Regions from separate parts of the Rubrimonas sp. genome, predicted to be linked through region 2. Evidence: riboswitches for the same ligand, from Rfam matches in the RefSeq annotation. Region 2 holds a riboswitch; the other holds the start of a gene.
What was found. Region 2 has a riboswitch for cobalamin ahead of V7Q31_RS12255 (FecCD family ABC transporter permease). Riboswitches for the same ligand answer to the same signal wherever they lie in the genome.

Region 1: it holds a riboswitch for cobalamin, as region 2 does, so the genes downstream of both, V7Q31_RS01100 (TonB-dependent receptor plug domain-containing protein) here and V7Q31_RS12255 (FecCD family ABC transporter permease) in region 2, are expected to answer to the same signal.

The regions. Positions count from the first base shown of each region.
Region 1 covers NZ_DAIQNN010000002.1:69,624-76,944, forward strand. Annotated here, with positions in the region: gene V7Q31_RS01075 (phosphoserine transaminase) at 1-328, opposite strand, end outside; gene V7Q31_RS01080 (FkbM family methyltransferase) at 463-1,221, opposite strand; gene V7Q31_RS01085 (DUF2244 domain-containing protein) at 1,246-1,794, opposite strand; gene ctaD (cytochrome c oxidase subunit I) at 1,811-3,436, opposite strand; gene V7Q31_RS01095 (hypothetical protein) at 3,593-4,384, opposite strand; cobalamin riboswitch at 4,606-4,818, shown strand; gene V7Q31_RS01100 (TonB-dependent receptor plug domain-containing protein) at 4,958-6,829, shown strand; gene V7Q31_RS01105 (metal ABC transporter solute-binding protein, Zn/Mn family) at 6,960-7,321, shown strand, end outside.
Region 2 covers NZ_DAIQNN010000052.1:12,476-19,796, forward strand. Annotated here, with positions in the region: gene cobN (cobaltochelatase subunit CobN) at 1-1,262, opposite strand, end outside; gene cobW (cobalamin biosynthesis protein CobW) at 1,285-2,340, opposite strand; gene V7Q31_RS12250 (DUF1636 domain-containing protein) at 2,342-2,737, opposite strand; cobalamin riboswitch at 2,825-3,038, opposite strand; cobalamin riboswitch at 3,161-3,356, shown strand; gene V7Q31_RS12255 (FecCD family ABC transporter permease) at 3,462-4,304, shown strand; gene cobO (cob(I)yrinic acid a,c-diamide adenosyltransferase) at 4,363-4,971, shown strand; gene V7Q31_RS12265 (DUF1289 domain-containing protein) at 4,971-5,858, shown strand; gene V7Q31_RS12270 (cobyric acid synthase) at 5,863-7,308, shown strand; gene cobD (threonine-phosphate decarboxylase CobD) at 7,288-7,321, opposite strand, start outside.

The DNA of each region.
Region 1 (7,321 bases), on a different contig from region 2:
CATCGGTCACCCAGCCGGCGCCGAAGCTCTCCCAGGCGAGCGCGTCGACGGGCCGCGCGCCGAGCATGGTCCACATCGCCATCTCGTAAGCGCCGGTGTCCGACGCCGGCACGATCCCGATGCGGTAGTCGGCGGGGATCTCCAACAGCGCGCGGGTCTTCTCGATGGCCTCGGCGAGCTGCGCCTTCGGCTTCGACGCGCGGTGCGACCGCCCGAGGAAGGCGCGCGCGGCGACCCCCTCGGCTGACCAGCCGGGGCGTTTCGCGCAGGGACCTGAGGAAAATTCCGGGCGCGCAGGCTTCGCCTGCGGCATGGGGGGGAGCGTCATGGACGCACTCCGTCGTCAGGGCGATTTCGCTGAGCCCGCCGCCGCTCGCCCTTGTCCGGCTGCGCGCCCGCCGCGACAAACACCCAGAATCGCCGCCGCGTCAACTGTGAAATCGTTGCGCCCCGAACACTGCTTCAGGGGCCCTCGCGCAGGAACAGCCAGTCGCCCGTCGGGACCGGATCGGGCGGCGCCGGCGCCCAGCCCTCCCCCTGCGGAACCAGCGCCCGGAACGCCCCGAGCGCGCCCAGACAGGCCGCGCTGTCCGCCGCGATCCGCGCCTCCGACCGCCCCGCCGCGCGCGCGACTTTCGGATGCCACGACACCAGAACGGCCTCCGCGCCCGCGAGCACCGGCCCCAGCGCCGGCGCCACCGCGTATTCCCCGCCCTCGATGTCGAGCTTCACGAAGCGCCGCGCCGCGGGCCCTGCGAACGCCGCCAGCTCCGCCGGCGTCGCCGCGGGCAAGGTCCATTCCGTCGCCATCTCGGCGTGCAGCGTCGAGGACATCGAATTGCCCCCCCGCCCTCGATTCGTCCCGAACCGCGCCGCGCCGCCCTCCGCCGTCAGCACCCGGTCGAACACCCGCACGCGCGCCGCAAGCGCGGGGTTCAGCGCCAGATTGCGCCGCAGCCACACCAGCGCCACCGGGTCTGCCTCCACCGCCACCACCTCGACGCCGCAAGCCGCGGCGAACAGGCTCGTCGGCCCGATCCACGCGCCGATGTCGATGAACTGGACCCCAGGGCCCGTCCGCTCCGCCAGCAGCGCCAGCGTCTCCGGCTCCCACGCCCCGGAGGCGAATCGCTCCCAGAACGCGCCCTCGCGCGCCGCATCGACCGTGAAGCCGCGCCCGAGCCGCTCGATCCGCCTCGGAACAGGCGCCGGATCGCTCACGCCGGGCCCCTCACGCCGAGCCCCTCACGCCGGCGCCGCCGCGCGCGCCCGCGCCAGCGCCCCGCGCAACTCCTCCGCCAGCGCGGTCCGCTCCTCGGGCGTCAGGAACGCGCCGAGTTCGATGGTGCGCCCGCCGCCCTTCAGCGTCAGATACCGCTCCATCGCCCGCGTGTCGGTCAGCTCCAGCGTCACCCAGTAGGGATTGGCCGCCCAGCGCCGCACGCGCCCCTTCGGCTCGCGCCGCTCCACCGCCATCAGGTCCGGCCAGATGCGCACATCCTCGCGCAGCCGGCCCGCCCGGTAATTCATCTCGATCATCGCATAGACCAGCCCCAGCGCCCCGATCAGGAAGGGCGAGAGCGCCCAGGCGACCGGCGTGCCCCACACCGACAGCAGCGGGATCGCGAGACCGACCCCGAGGCAGAGCATCACCCAGCCGAAGCCCCGCCGGCTGAGCGAGCGGTGCGGCCAGAGCGTCGCCGCATAGAGCGGCGGGTCGCGCCGCTCGAAGGGGTCTGAGACGTGTGCGGCCGGAGGGGCGCCCCCTCCGGCCGAGTCGCGGTCCTGGCTCATGCGCGGATCATGGCGCTCAGTGATGGCCCTTGTCCCACTGCGCCTGAGTGGGCAGCGTCTCGAAAGTGTGCTCGGGCGGGGGGTTGGAGAGGGTCCATTCCAGCGTGTCCGCGCCGCCGCCCCAATAGTTCGGCTCGACGATGCGCTCCCCCCTCGTCAGCGTGTGCCACACGATCCACAGGAAGAACACGAAAGAGCCGATCGAGATGAACGCGCCGATGGACGACACATAGTTCCACAGCGCGAACGCCTCCGGATAGTCGATGTAGCGCCGCGGCATCCCCGCCCGCCCAAGGAAGTGCTGCGGGAAGAAGGTGATGTTGGCGCCGATGAACATCGTCCAGAAGTGGACGCGGCCGGCCCATTCCGGATACTGCCGCCCCGACATCTTGCCGATCCAGTAGTAGATGCCGGCGAAGATGCAGAACACCGCGCCGAGGCTCATCACGTAGTGGAAATGCGCCACGACGTAATAGGTGTCGTGATAGGCGCGGTCCACGCCCGCCTGGCTCAGCACGATCCCGGTCACGCCGCCGATGGTGAACAGGAAGATGAAGCCCAGCGCCCAGAGCATCGGCGTCTTGAACTCGATGGACCCGCCCCACATCGTGGCGATCCACGTGAACACCTTCACGCCCGTCGGCACCGCGATGACCATGGTGGCGAGCATGAAATAGGCCTGCGCGTCGGCGCTCATGCCCACCGTGTACATGTGGTGCGCCCAGACGACGAAGCCGAGCACGCCGATGGCGATCATCGCCCATACCATCCCCAGATAGCCGAAGATCGGCTTGTTCGAGAAGGTCGAGACGATGTGGCTGATGATCCCGAAGCCCGGCACGATGAGAATATAGACTTCCGGGTGCCCGAAGAACCACAGGATGTGCTGGTACAGCACCGGGTCGCCGCCGCCCGCCGGGTCGAAAAAGGTCGTGCCGAAATTGCGGTCGGTCAGCAGCATGGTGATCGCGCCCGCCAGAACGGGGAGCGACAGCAGGATCAGGAAGGCGGTGACGAAGATCGACCAGGCGAAGAGCGGCACCTTGAACAGCGTCATCCCCGGCGCGCGCATGTTCAGGAAGGTCGTGATGATGTTGATCGCGCCGAGGATCGACGACGCGCCCGAAAGGTGCACCGCGAAGATCGCCAGATCCATCGCCATGCCCGGCGAGCCATAGGTCGAGAGCGGCGCGTAGAGCACCCAGCCGGCCTGCACCCCGCCATCCATGAAGACGGCGAGCACGGCGAGCGAGGCGCCGGCGACGAACAGCCAGTAGCTGAGATTGTTCAGCCGCGGGAACGCCATGTCCGGCGCGCCGATCATCAGCGGCATGAAGTAGTTGCCGAAGCCGCCGAACAGCGCCGGGATGACCACGAAGAACATCATCAGGATGCCGTGGCCGGTGATCAGCACGTTCCAGAGCGCGCCGTCGGGCGTCCCGTCCTCGGTCAGCATGTACTGCACGCCCGGCTCCATGAGCTCGAGCCGCATGTAGCCGGTCATCGCCACCGAGATCGCGCCGAGCAGGCCCGCCGTCACGAGGTAGAGGATGCCGATGTCCTTGTGGTTCACCGAGCAGAACCACCGGGTGAAGAACCCGCTCTGGTGATGCTCGCCGTGATGCGCCGCAGCGTCGGCCATTGCCCGCTCCCGAAATGTGCAATTCGCAACCGATTTAACGCCGAAGCGTCGGCCCGGTCCACCGTCCGCGCCTGTTTCGCGCGCGCCGCAGGGCGTGACCCTCCGACGCAGGTCGGAGTTGACAGACGTCAATGCGGGGTTCGGGGCGCCGCCGGTTCAGGCGGCGGAGGCGACCGGGGCGTAGGCGGGCGCGCTGCGCTCGCCGGAGCGCGGCCGCTTGACGATTGCGAAATCGGCGACGCCGCGCAGCGCGTCGGTGCGCGGATGGTCGCAGGCCGGCAAGCCGTAGACCGCGGTGCGCAGGCCGCGCGCGGCGGCGAAGTCGATCAGCTCCTCGCGGTGGAACAGCCGGTGCACGCACATCCCGTCCACCCCGCGCGGCAACCGCGCCGCCAGCCGGTCCTTGCAGATCAGTTTGACGTTGATGTTGTGGCGGTTGGGTTTGTCGAGCTTGGGAACGAAGCCGCGCGCCGAGGTGATGAAGGGGAAGGAATTGCAGATGTAAAGGTCGCGCAACCGCCCCCGCGGCGTGCGCCGCAGAAAGATCGGCGCGACGCAGAACAGGATCAGCGCGCCGGGCAACGCCGCCCGGATCGTCGCGACTTCGTCGGCGCGCCAGCAGGCGAAGGCGACGTCGAAACGCGGACGTTCGCGGGCGACGGCCTCGGCGGCGCGGCCCGCCGCGTCGACGGTCTTGACGTCGAGCAGCAGCGTCTGCAGATGCGGCGCGATCTCGCCCAGAAGGCCGACCGCGTCGCGCAGCGGCTTGCGCGGATCGCGCGGCGCGCCCGAGCGGGCGCGGAACACCGGGGAATGATGGATCACCGCCTCGCCGGTCTCGTCGCAGCGAATGTCGAGTTCCGCCCCTTGGACCCCGTGCAGACGCCTGCGGTCGACCTGCCTGAGTTCGGCGGCGTCGTCGTAAAGGCGATGGGCGATCAGCTGCATGAGCCCTTGAGTCCGAACCGCGATCGCACCCGACCGCCTATTCTTGCACTGTTTGGATACAGCGTGCCGTCCGATATGTAAAGATTTTATTCCTCAAGTCACGCCTGTATAAAATAATTCACAATGCTGTCCGATGACTGTCGTATTCATGAAGACGGCAGGCATCTGCGACACAAGGCTGCGTAATGGGGCGCGGCGATTGACGCCGCAACGGTCCGGCGCGAAAGTCCTCCCGTTCTGGTTCCGCGTCGTCGCAGGGCGGCCGGATGAAAAGGGAACGCGGTGAGGCCCCGCATCGGGGCGGAATCCGCGGCTGCCCCCGCAACTGTGAGCGGCGAGCCTGCTCCCGCACGCCACTGGCCCTCAGGGCCGGGAAGGTGGAGCGAAGGCGACGACCCGCGAGCCAGGAGACCTGCCGGAACATCGTCACCCACCTTGGGCGCGGGGCGCGCCCCGGGGCGGATCCTCCGCAGCGGTGATTCCGATGGCCGGTTTCCGGACGCGGCGTCGTCGCGCCCTCCGGCTGCGTGCAACCGTCGCCGGAGCAGCCTCCGGCGCGCAGAGGAGGCGCAGATGCGCGCATCTTCCCTGATCGCGGCCGTCGCCGCGAGCTTCACCCTGTCATATCCCGCCCTCGGCCAGACGCCCGTTCTGCTCGACGAGATCGTGGTCGGCGGCGGTCTCGCCCCTGTGGCGGCGCAGAGCTACGCCCGCGCCGCCACCATCGTCACCGGCGAGGAGCTGCGCGCGCGCGGCATCTCCCGCCTCGTCGACGCTTTGCGCGGAACCCCCGGCGTTTCGGTCAGCCGCGTCGGCGGTCCGGGCGGCGAGACCTCGGTGCGCATCCGGGGGTCCGAAAGCAACCATGTGCTGGTGCTGATCGACGGCGTCGAAGCCGCCGGCGCGGCCACGGCGTTCGACTTCTCGCGCCTTTCCGCCGACGAGGTCGAGCGCGTCGAAGTGCTGCGCGGGCCGCAGGCGGCCGTCTACGGCGCCGGCGCCACGGCCGGCGTTATCAACATCATAACCCGCGGCGGCGCCGGGGCGGACGGTCTGCGGACCTTCGGCTTCGCCGAGGCCGGGACCAACCCGTCGGGCGGCGTCGGCGCGGGGCTCGAATATGGCGGCCCGCGCGGCGCCGGCGCGCTGTCGCTGACCTTCCGCGACGATGCGGGCTGGGACGCGCGGGGCGGCGGCTCGGGCGACGACGACGGCGCGCAGGCGCTCGTGTTCAACGCCCGCGGCGGCGTCTCGCTGACCGACGAGATCGGCCTGCGCGGGTCGTTCCGCTATGTCGACCGCGAGGGCGAGTTCGACAATTCCCGCGCCGACCAGCGCGGCGAGAATGACGGGCGCGACCTGTTCGCCGGGCTCGCCGCCGACTGGGCGATGCTGGACGGCGCGCTGGTGCACACGCCGAGCGTCTCCTACGCCTTCAGCGACACCGACACCCGGACGTTCTCCTTCGACCCGTCCTTCAACGACGAGGACACGCTGAAGGCGGGCTACCAGCTCGCCTACAGCTTCGGCCCCGCCCGCGCGCATACGGTGATCGGCGCTCTGCAATACAAGCGCGAGGGCTTCGAGAACGGGTTCGTCGCCGGGGGCGAGCGGTCGCGCGACGAGATCGGCTATGTGCTCGACTATCGCGCCCAGATCACCGAGGCGCTCTTCGTGCAGGCCGGCGCACGCTACGACGACAACGAGGAGTTCGACGATTTCCTCAGCTGGTCGCTGTCGGCCTCCTATCAGATCTTCGACACGGGCACGCGGCTGCGCGCCTCGGTGGGCCGGGCGCAGACCAATCCGGACTTCTTCCAGCAGTTCGGCTTCATCTTCGGAACTTTCGAGGGCAACCCCGACCTCAAGCCGGAGCGCAATTTCGGCTGGGACGTCGGCGTCGACCAGACGTTCTGGGGCGGGCGGGCGCTGATCTCGGCCACCTATTTCGACGAGAGCCTCGAGGACGAGATCGTCTCGGTCGGCCTCGGCGGCGGCGTGCAGTCGGTGGGCAATCTCGACGACGACAGCACGCGGCGCGGCGTGGAGCTTTCCGGCAGCGTGGCGCCGATCGACGGGCTGACGCTCGGCGCGAGCTACACCTGGCTCGACGCCGAGGACGACGCGGGGGCTCAGGAAATCCGCCGCCCCGAGCACAGCGGCGCCGTCTCGGCCCGCTACCGCTTCCTCGAGGGCCGCGCCCATGTCGGGGGCGAGGCGGTGTTCGCGGCGGAGACCACGGACAGCGATTTCTCGACCTTCCCCGCGAGCACGGTCGACCTCGACGATTACGTCGTGATCAATCTCGACGCGGGCTATCGGGTGACCGAGCAGGTCGAGCTTTACGGGGCCGTGCGCAACCTGTTCGACGCCGACTACGAGGAGGTGTTCGGCTATCGCGCCGAGCCGCTGACTGCGCTGGTCGGTCTGCGCGCGTCGTTCTGAGCGAGGGGCGGCGCGCGCGGAGGCGATGCGCGCGCCGCATTCTTGCGAAACGTTCGCAAAACCATTGCATCGGCCGCCGGCTCGTGCTACCTGAGAATGCGTATCAGTTTCCTTCCAGGAGCAGCGCCGCATGTCCCTCTCCCGCCGCCGTTTCCTTGGGACCGTCGTCGCGAGCGCGGCGCTGCGGTCGACCGGAGCCGCCGCAAGTCCCGTCCTGACCGTTGCGGCGACGACCGGCATGGTCGCGGACGCCGCGCGCGTCGTCGGCGGCGACCGCGTCGCCGTTCAGGCGCTGATGGGGCCCGGCGTCGACCCCCACTCCTTCCGCCAGACCCGCAGCGACATCGCCGCGATGACGCGCGCCGACCTCGTGCTGTGGCACGGGCTCTATCTGGAGGCGCAGCTCGAGGGCTTCCTGCTCGACCTCGCCGCGCGCAAGCCGGTGGCCGCGCTCGGCGAGGCGGTTCCGCGGTCGCGCCTGCTGGAGGACCC
Region 2 (7,321 bases):
ACCGCATAGCCCGCGTCCCGCATATCGTCGAGGATCGCCTCCGCCGAGGCTATCGCGTCGAGCCCCACGGCATGGGCCATGTTCCAGGCCCGACCGGGATAGGTCGAGAGCACGAGCGCCACGCGGCGGTCCGCGGGGCCGGCCGCGGCGAGCCGACGCCACCCCGCCACCCGATCGGCAATGGCCTCGATGCGGTCCGGCGCGGGGACATGCGCAACGCGCGCGAATTGCAGGTCCGCGTCGCGAGCGGCAGCCTGCTTGAACGACGCGACGCCGGCGAAGATGCGCCCGTCGACCTCGGGCAGGACGACATGCATGGCGAGGTCGGCAGGCGACAAGCCACGTGACGAGCCAGCCCAGGCCGTATGCGTCGACGTGGCCAGCGCCACCTGAAAAACCGGCGCCTCGGCGGCGTCGAGCGGCGATCCCGCCGCGTCGCCTCGCCCGGAGAAGGAAGTCGCGTTGACGATCGCGGCCGGCGCGAGGTGTGCGATCTGGCGCGCAAGCCATTCGCGCGCGCCCGGCGCCTTGAGCGACGGCGCGAACAGCCCCAGGACGCGAAGCCCCCGTTCGCGCAGTGCGACGAACAGCGCCTCGATCGGCGCCGTGTCGGCCGCGACGAGGTAAGAGCGATAGAAGACGACGAGGACGAGACGCGCGGCGTCCACCTGCAACGCGGCAGGCGCCGGACAGGCTGGTCCGTCCTCCGGCGTCCACGCGCCGACCTCGGGAAGGGCCTTGGAGCCGGTGACCGGGCCGACATAGAGGCCGGCCGCCAACGCGAGCTGCGCCAGCGCCGCCTGGGCCGCCACCGCGCCGCCGGTGTCGCAGAGATGCGCCAGACGGCGCAGAGTGGAGATCGGGACGGTCGATACGGCGTCGAGGCGGGGATCGGGCCGCCCGTCGGCGGGCAAGACGGCCAGAGCCATCCCCCGCGCCCGCGCCAGCGTCTCGACCTGCTGAAGGCCGTACGGCCAGTAGGGCACGCCGCCGATGAGCCGGATCAGAACGCCCTTCGCGCCGTTCAGGGTCTGCTCGACATAGGTGTCCACCGAGAGCGGGTGCTTGAGCGCCGCCAGATTGGCGAGCCTCAGCGTGGGAAGCCGGCCCTGCCGACCGCCGCCCCGACGCCAGCCCTCCGCGAAAGCGCCGAGATCGCTGTCGGACAGCGACAGAACCACCAGATCGGCGGGGCTCTGAGCCAGGTCGACCGGCGTCCCGTCGTCGTCGAGCCCGTGGCTTTCGCGGAAGATGACGTGCATGCCGTGTGGTCTTTCTTTCGGCTTATTCAGCCGCGGCGGCAGGTTGGAACAGGATGCCCTGGATCGCGTCCGCGTCGATGTCGCCATGCTCGGCGATGACGACGAGGCGGCCATGCCGAGGCGCGCCGTCCTGCCACGGCCGATCATACTGGTGGCGCACCCGCGCGCCGACCGCCTGCACCAGAAGCCGCATTGGCTTGCCTTTAACGGCTGCGTACCCCTTGACCCGCAGAATATTGCGGCGCCGGGCCAGGTCGACGATCCGCGCTACGAGGTCCGCAGGGTCGCCCACCTCGGGAATGTCGATCACGACGCTGTCGAAATCGCCATGCTCGTGATCGTCTGCACCGTCGTGGTGCGAGGGGCGCGCGGCGATGTCGTCCTCGGCCGCCGCGCCGAGGCCGAGGATCACTCGCGGGTCCACCGCGCCCTCGGCTACTTCGATGATCGGCAGGGGACGCGGGGCTTCGGCGAGGATCAAGGCCCGCGCCGCCGCGACGCCTTCCGGCCCGGCGAGATCGGGCTTGGTCAGGAGCACGAGGTCGGCGCAGGCGATCTGATCCTCGAACACCTCCGAGAGCGGCGTCTCGTGGTCGATGCTGGCGTCGGCTTGACGCTGGGCGTCCACCGCCGCGACGCTCGGCGCGAAACGTCCCGCCGCCACCGCCTCGGAATCCGCCAGCGCGATCACGCCGTCGACCGTGATCTTCGAGCGGATGTCCGGCCAGTCGAACGCCTTCAGCAGCGGCTTGGGCAGGGCGAGCCCGGAGGTTTCGATCAGGATGTGGTCGGGGCGCGGGTCGAGCGCCATCAGCGCCTCGATCGTCGGAATGAACTCGTCGGCGACGGTGCAGCAGATGCAGCCATTGGACAGCTCGACGATGTTCTCCGCCGGGCATTCGGGGATCGCGCAGCCCTTGAGGATCTCGCCGTCCACCCCGACGTCGCCGAACTCGTTGACGACGATGGCGAGGCGACGTCCGCCGGCGTTCTTGATCAGATGCGAAATCAGGGTGGTCTTCCCCGATCCGAGAAAGCCGGTGATGACGGTGACGGGGAGTTTCTCGAGGCCGGCCATGTCAGGTCTCTCCAAGGCTGCGAACGGGAGGATCGAGCGGCGGGATGCGGGCGATGCAGTTCTTGCGAAAATGCTCCGGGCGTTCGCGCCAGGGCACGAGACCGTCCGGGGCCTGACGGTACTTGTCTGCGCCCGCGGCGATCGTGTCGAGGTCGGTGCAAGGCTGAAGGCCGCCGTAGACATAGGTCCAGCGGCCCGGCCCCCTGAGCGCGATCGTGCACCCTCGCGAGCAGTTCGACAGGCATTCGACCGGCGTGACGGTGACGCCTTGAATGGCTGCGTCCGCGAGCTGCCTGTACAGGACAGCGCCCGGACGCACGTCCTCGTCCCCCGTCACGTCGCCGAGGCGGCAGCGCGTGCAGACCAGAAGCTCGACAGCCGACGGATGGTCTCGCATGCAGGCCACGCCAGTTCGAGAGCGGGGCATGCGGCGGAATCGCGGCCGTTCCCGGCTGCGCACCCGACCCCGGAACACCCCGCCCGGTTTCATTTCGTCGCGCTGGCAGGTCTCCCGGCTTGCGGATCTCGGGGCCGTCGGCCCCGTCGGCGGCCCTGCCTTCCCGGACCATCGGGTCCAGTGGCGTATCGGGCAACCTGTCCGGTCACGGTCGCGGGGGCGGCTGCGCTTCGGCCCGGCCCGGACCTGGCGCATTCCCTTTTCACCTGCTCTCGCAGGCACCAGCCCTGACAGTTGCTCAGGAGCAGCGCGGCGTGTCAAGCCGTGACGGTCCGCCGGGCGATGGCGAGGCGCGCCTGCGACAACCGCGCGGCGGATGCGGGCGCGCGGCGCGAGACCCGGCTTGATTGCCGATCGCACGCGGCCTAACGTTCGATCGATGGTGCCCGGAACTTCCGGGAGAATAGGGAAACCGGTGCGGGCACGACCCCAATTCCGGTGCTGCCCCCGCAACTGTAAGCGGTGCTCGTTCCCGAGAGCCACTGGACCCGATGGTCCGGGAAGGGGGGAGCGGACCTCAGCCGCGAGCCAGGAGACCTGCCATCGCCTTGGAAGCACCAACCCGGGCGGGGCGTCCGGAAGGGGGATCGTGTGACCCGAGCGTTGACCAGCGCCTGGATTAGACGCGCGCCTGTCGGCCCTGCATGTTCATTCAGGACACGGCATGCAGCGCGACAGCAGTCATGACGTGACATCTCGGTTCGGCGACTGTTCGAACGTCGGTCCATGCGCGGCGCGCTCGGTCCCGCTCGGGCTCAGGGCGTGCTCGTCAGCCGCGGTCTTCGGCGCGATCCTCGCGCCACTGAACACCGGCATATTCATCGGGCTGACCAAGATTCAGCAGCTGGCGATCGTAGGCGCTCCGGGGTCCGCGCTGTTCGTGCTAGCCGTCGCCAGCTTCGCCGAGGCCATCACCGTCGACCGGCTGGTCCTGACCGGCTTCGCCGCTTCCTTCATCGTGATGGAGCTGGCCAACGTCCTGATCTTACTCGGCGATCCACGCGCGACCTACACGGTGGCGTTCTGGATGCCGGGAGGGCTGGGACTGGCGCAATCGGCGTATCTTGGCTGGCCGCTTCAGGTGATGGCCGGTGCGGCGATACGGTTCCGGACCGTGGCGGGATCGCTGAACGCTAGGACCATCGGGGATGAGCCCGCGGCGACGCTGGCGATTTCGGCGGCGCAGTTCCGTCTGACGGCGCTCGTGGTCGCAGCGTTGGTCACTGGCTTCATGATCGCCTATTCCGGCGTCACCGGCTTCGTAGGCCTTACGGTCCCGCATATCGTGCGACTGATCGCGGGCGGCGACGACGCCCGGTTCTTGCCTGCCGCGATGCTCGCGGGCGCTGTCTTTCTCGTCCGGGCCGAGATCGTCGCGCGCGCCGTCATGCGCCGCGAGGACATGCCGATCGGCATCGTGACCAGCCACGTCGGCGGGGCGTTCTTCGTCTTGCGCCTGCGGAGGAACGCCAGAGATGCAGGCGGAGCTTCGCCGATCGCTCCCTGACGCCGCGCACGAGGTGCGGCGGCCTGACAACCGAGAGACCTGACCCGAGGAGGGACCCATGGACGACGTGACCCTACGCCACAACGAGAAGATGAAGCGCATCAAGGCCGCGCGCGACAAGATGATGGAGACGAAGACCGAGGAGAAGGGCCTAATCATCGTTCACACCGGCTCGGGCAAGGGCAAGAGCTCGTCCGCTTTCGGGATGGTCATGCGCTGCATCGCCTGGGGTATGCCCTGCGCCGTAGTCCAGTTCATCAAGGGCAACTGGGAGACCGGCGAGAAGACGCTGCTGCGTGACCGCTTCGCAGCGGAATGCCGCTTCTTCGTCTCCGGCGAGGGCTTCACGTGGGAAACCCAGGACCGCGAGCGCGACGTGGCGGCCGCCCGCAACGGCTGGGAGATCGCCAAGGCGCAGATCCTCGATCCCGCGATCGGTTTCGTCCTGCTGGACGAGATCAACATCGCGCTGCGCTACGATTACCTCGACATCGACGAGGTGGTGAACTTCCTCCTGACGCAGAAGCCCCGGATGACCCATGTCTGCCTGACCGGACGCAACGCCAAGCCCGAACTGATCGAGGCGGCCGATCTGGTGACAGAGATGACGCTGGTCAAGCATCCGTTCAAGGACGGCGTGAAGGCGCAGAAGGGCGTCGAGTTCTGATGACGGTCCAGACGCGACGTCCTCCCGCCAGCCCCTGCATCGGCGTCTGCGTCATCGACGAGGCGCGCGGGCTCTGCACCGGCTGCGTCCGGACGCTGGACGAGATCGCCGTCTGGGGCGGGGCCAGCGAGGCCTTTCGGTCCGCGGTCTGGGCCGCGCTACCCCTGCGCGCCGCCGCGATGGGCCTTACGACGCGTAGGCTGGACTGGCAGGGCGCGGCGCTTCTGGAAGCCGTCGCGCAGCGTTTCGTCGATGCCGAGGGCGCGTTCGTCGCGGGCGTCTACGGCGCGGTCGCCGAGGTGCGGCGCCAGCCCGACGAGCCGTTCGAGGCGCGTCGCGAAGGCGTCGTGCTGACGCTCACGACGCGCCGCTGCGCCCTGCAAGTGGAGGCGGCGTCCTGGATGACCGCGTTCGAGATCGCCCGGCCGGACCGTCCGCCCCTGATCGCGATCGCCGTCCCGTCGGGCCGCGCAGGGGACAGGGGCGCCGACGCGCTGACCTGTCTGGGACCAGACGAAGCGAGCCTCCTGCCGCGGGACGCCGGCGGACGGCGCTTCGATCTCGGCCTCGGGCGCCGCGCCGCGCGGTTCACGATCCGCTGCGACTCCGCGCTCGCCGCAGCCATCGCGCCGCATTGCGGCGCGCCGTGGCCCGCCTGCCTCGGGCTGATCGGCGGGAACGTGCTGGCGGCCAGTCCCGTCCGGGTGATCGAGGCGCCCGGCCTGCGCGCCGAAGTGGATGCGATCATTCCGTCGCGAGGCGGCGCATCGCCGGCAGGGCCGCACACGCACCTGCTGCCCGAACACATCTCGCAGGGATTCGATACGCCGCCGACCGTGCCGCTGCCTGAGGGATACGTCCTATCGGCCCTGTTCTATCCGTCGTGATCCCATGTCCCGCGCGCTGATGATCCAGGGAACCGGCAGCAATGTGGGAAAGTCCATGCTCGTGGCGGGCCTCTGTCGGGCGGCCCGTCTGCGGGGTCTCAGCGTCGCGCCGTTCAAGCCGCAGAACATGTCGAACAACGCCGCCGTGACTGTGGATGGCGGCGAAATCGGTCGCGCGCAGGCGTTGCAGGCGGTGGCTGCCGGACTGCCCGCCCACACCGACATGAACCCGGTGCTGCTGAAGCCCGAAACCGACGTGGGCGCGCAGGTGATCGTGCAGGGCCGCCGCCTGACGACGGCGCGCGCCCGGGCGTATCAGGCGCTGAAACCCCAACTGATGGGAAGCGTGCTCGAGAGTTACGGCAGGTTGCGCGCAGCCCATGACCTCGTCCTCGTCGAGGGCGCGGGCAGCCCTGCGGAGGTGAACCTCCGCGAGGGCGACATCGCCAACATGGGCTTCGCGCGCGCGGCGGACGCGCCGGTGATCCTCGCGGGCGATATCGACAGGGGCGGCGTGATCGCGCAGATCGTCGGCACGCAGGCGGTGATCGATCCGGACGACGCGGCGATGATCGCGGGCTTTCTGATCAACCGGTTCCGCGGCGACCCGCGGCTGTTCGACGACGGCTATTCCCTGATCTCGGCGCGCACGGGCTGGCGCGGCTACGGGGTTCTTCCGTGGTTTTCCGAAGCCTGGAGGCTGCCGGCCGAGGATGCGATGGACCTGGCCGCCCCGCGGCGGGCCGAGGGTCTGCACGTCGTCTGCCTCGTCCTGTCGCGGATCGCGAATTTCGACGATCTCGACCCTCTGGCACAGGAGCCGGGCGTGCGCCTGACGATGCTGGGCCCGGGCCGCGCCATTCCCGGCGACGCCGATCTGGTGATCCTGCCCGGCACGAAGTCGACGCGCGGCGATCTGGCCTTCCTGCGGGCGCAGGGATGGGACATCGACCTGGCCGCCCATGTCCGGCGCGGCGGCCGGGCGCTCGGCATCTGCGGCGGCTATCAGATCCTGGGCCGCCTTGTCGCCGACCCGATGGGCGTCGAGGGGCCGGCCGGAGCGGAGGAAGGGCTCGGCCTTCTCGACGTGGAGACGGTGATGACCGCGGACAAGCGCCTGAGCGTAGCGCGGGCCACCCACGCCGCGACGGGGTTGCCGTTCGACGGCTACGAGATCCATATCGGCCGGACGGAAGGGCCCGATCGCGCGCGCCCCTTCGCGTTTCTGGAGGGCAAGCCCGAAGGCGCAGTCAGCAGCGATGGCCGCGTCGCGGGCAGCTACCTTCACGGCATGTTCCGCGATGACGCCTTTCGCGCAGCCTGGCTCGCGGAATTCGGCGCGGCGTCGCAAGGCGGTTACGATCTCGGCGTGGATGCCGTGCTCGACGCGCTCGCGGCGCATGTTGAGGCGCACCTGGACGTGGAGGGGCTATTCGCCGCCGCGCGCTAACGCGGCCTCGAGT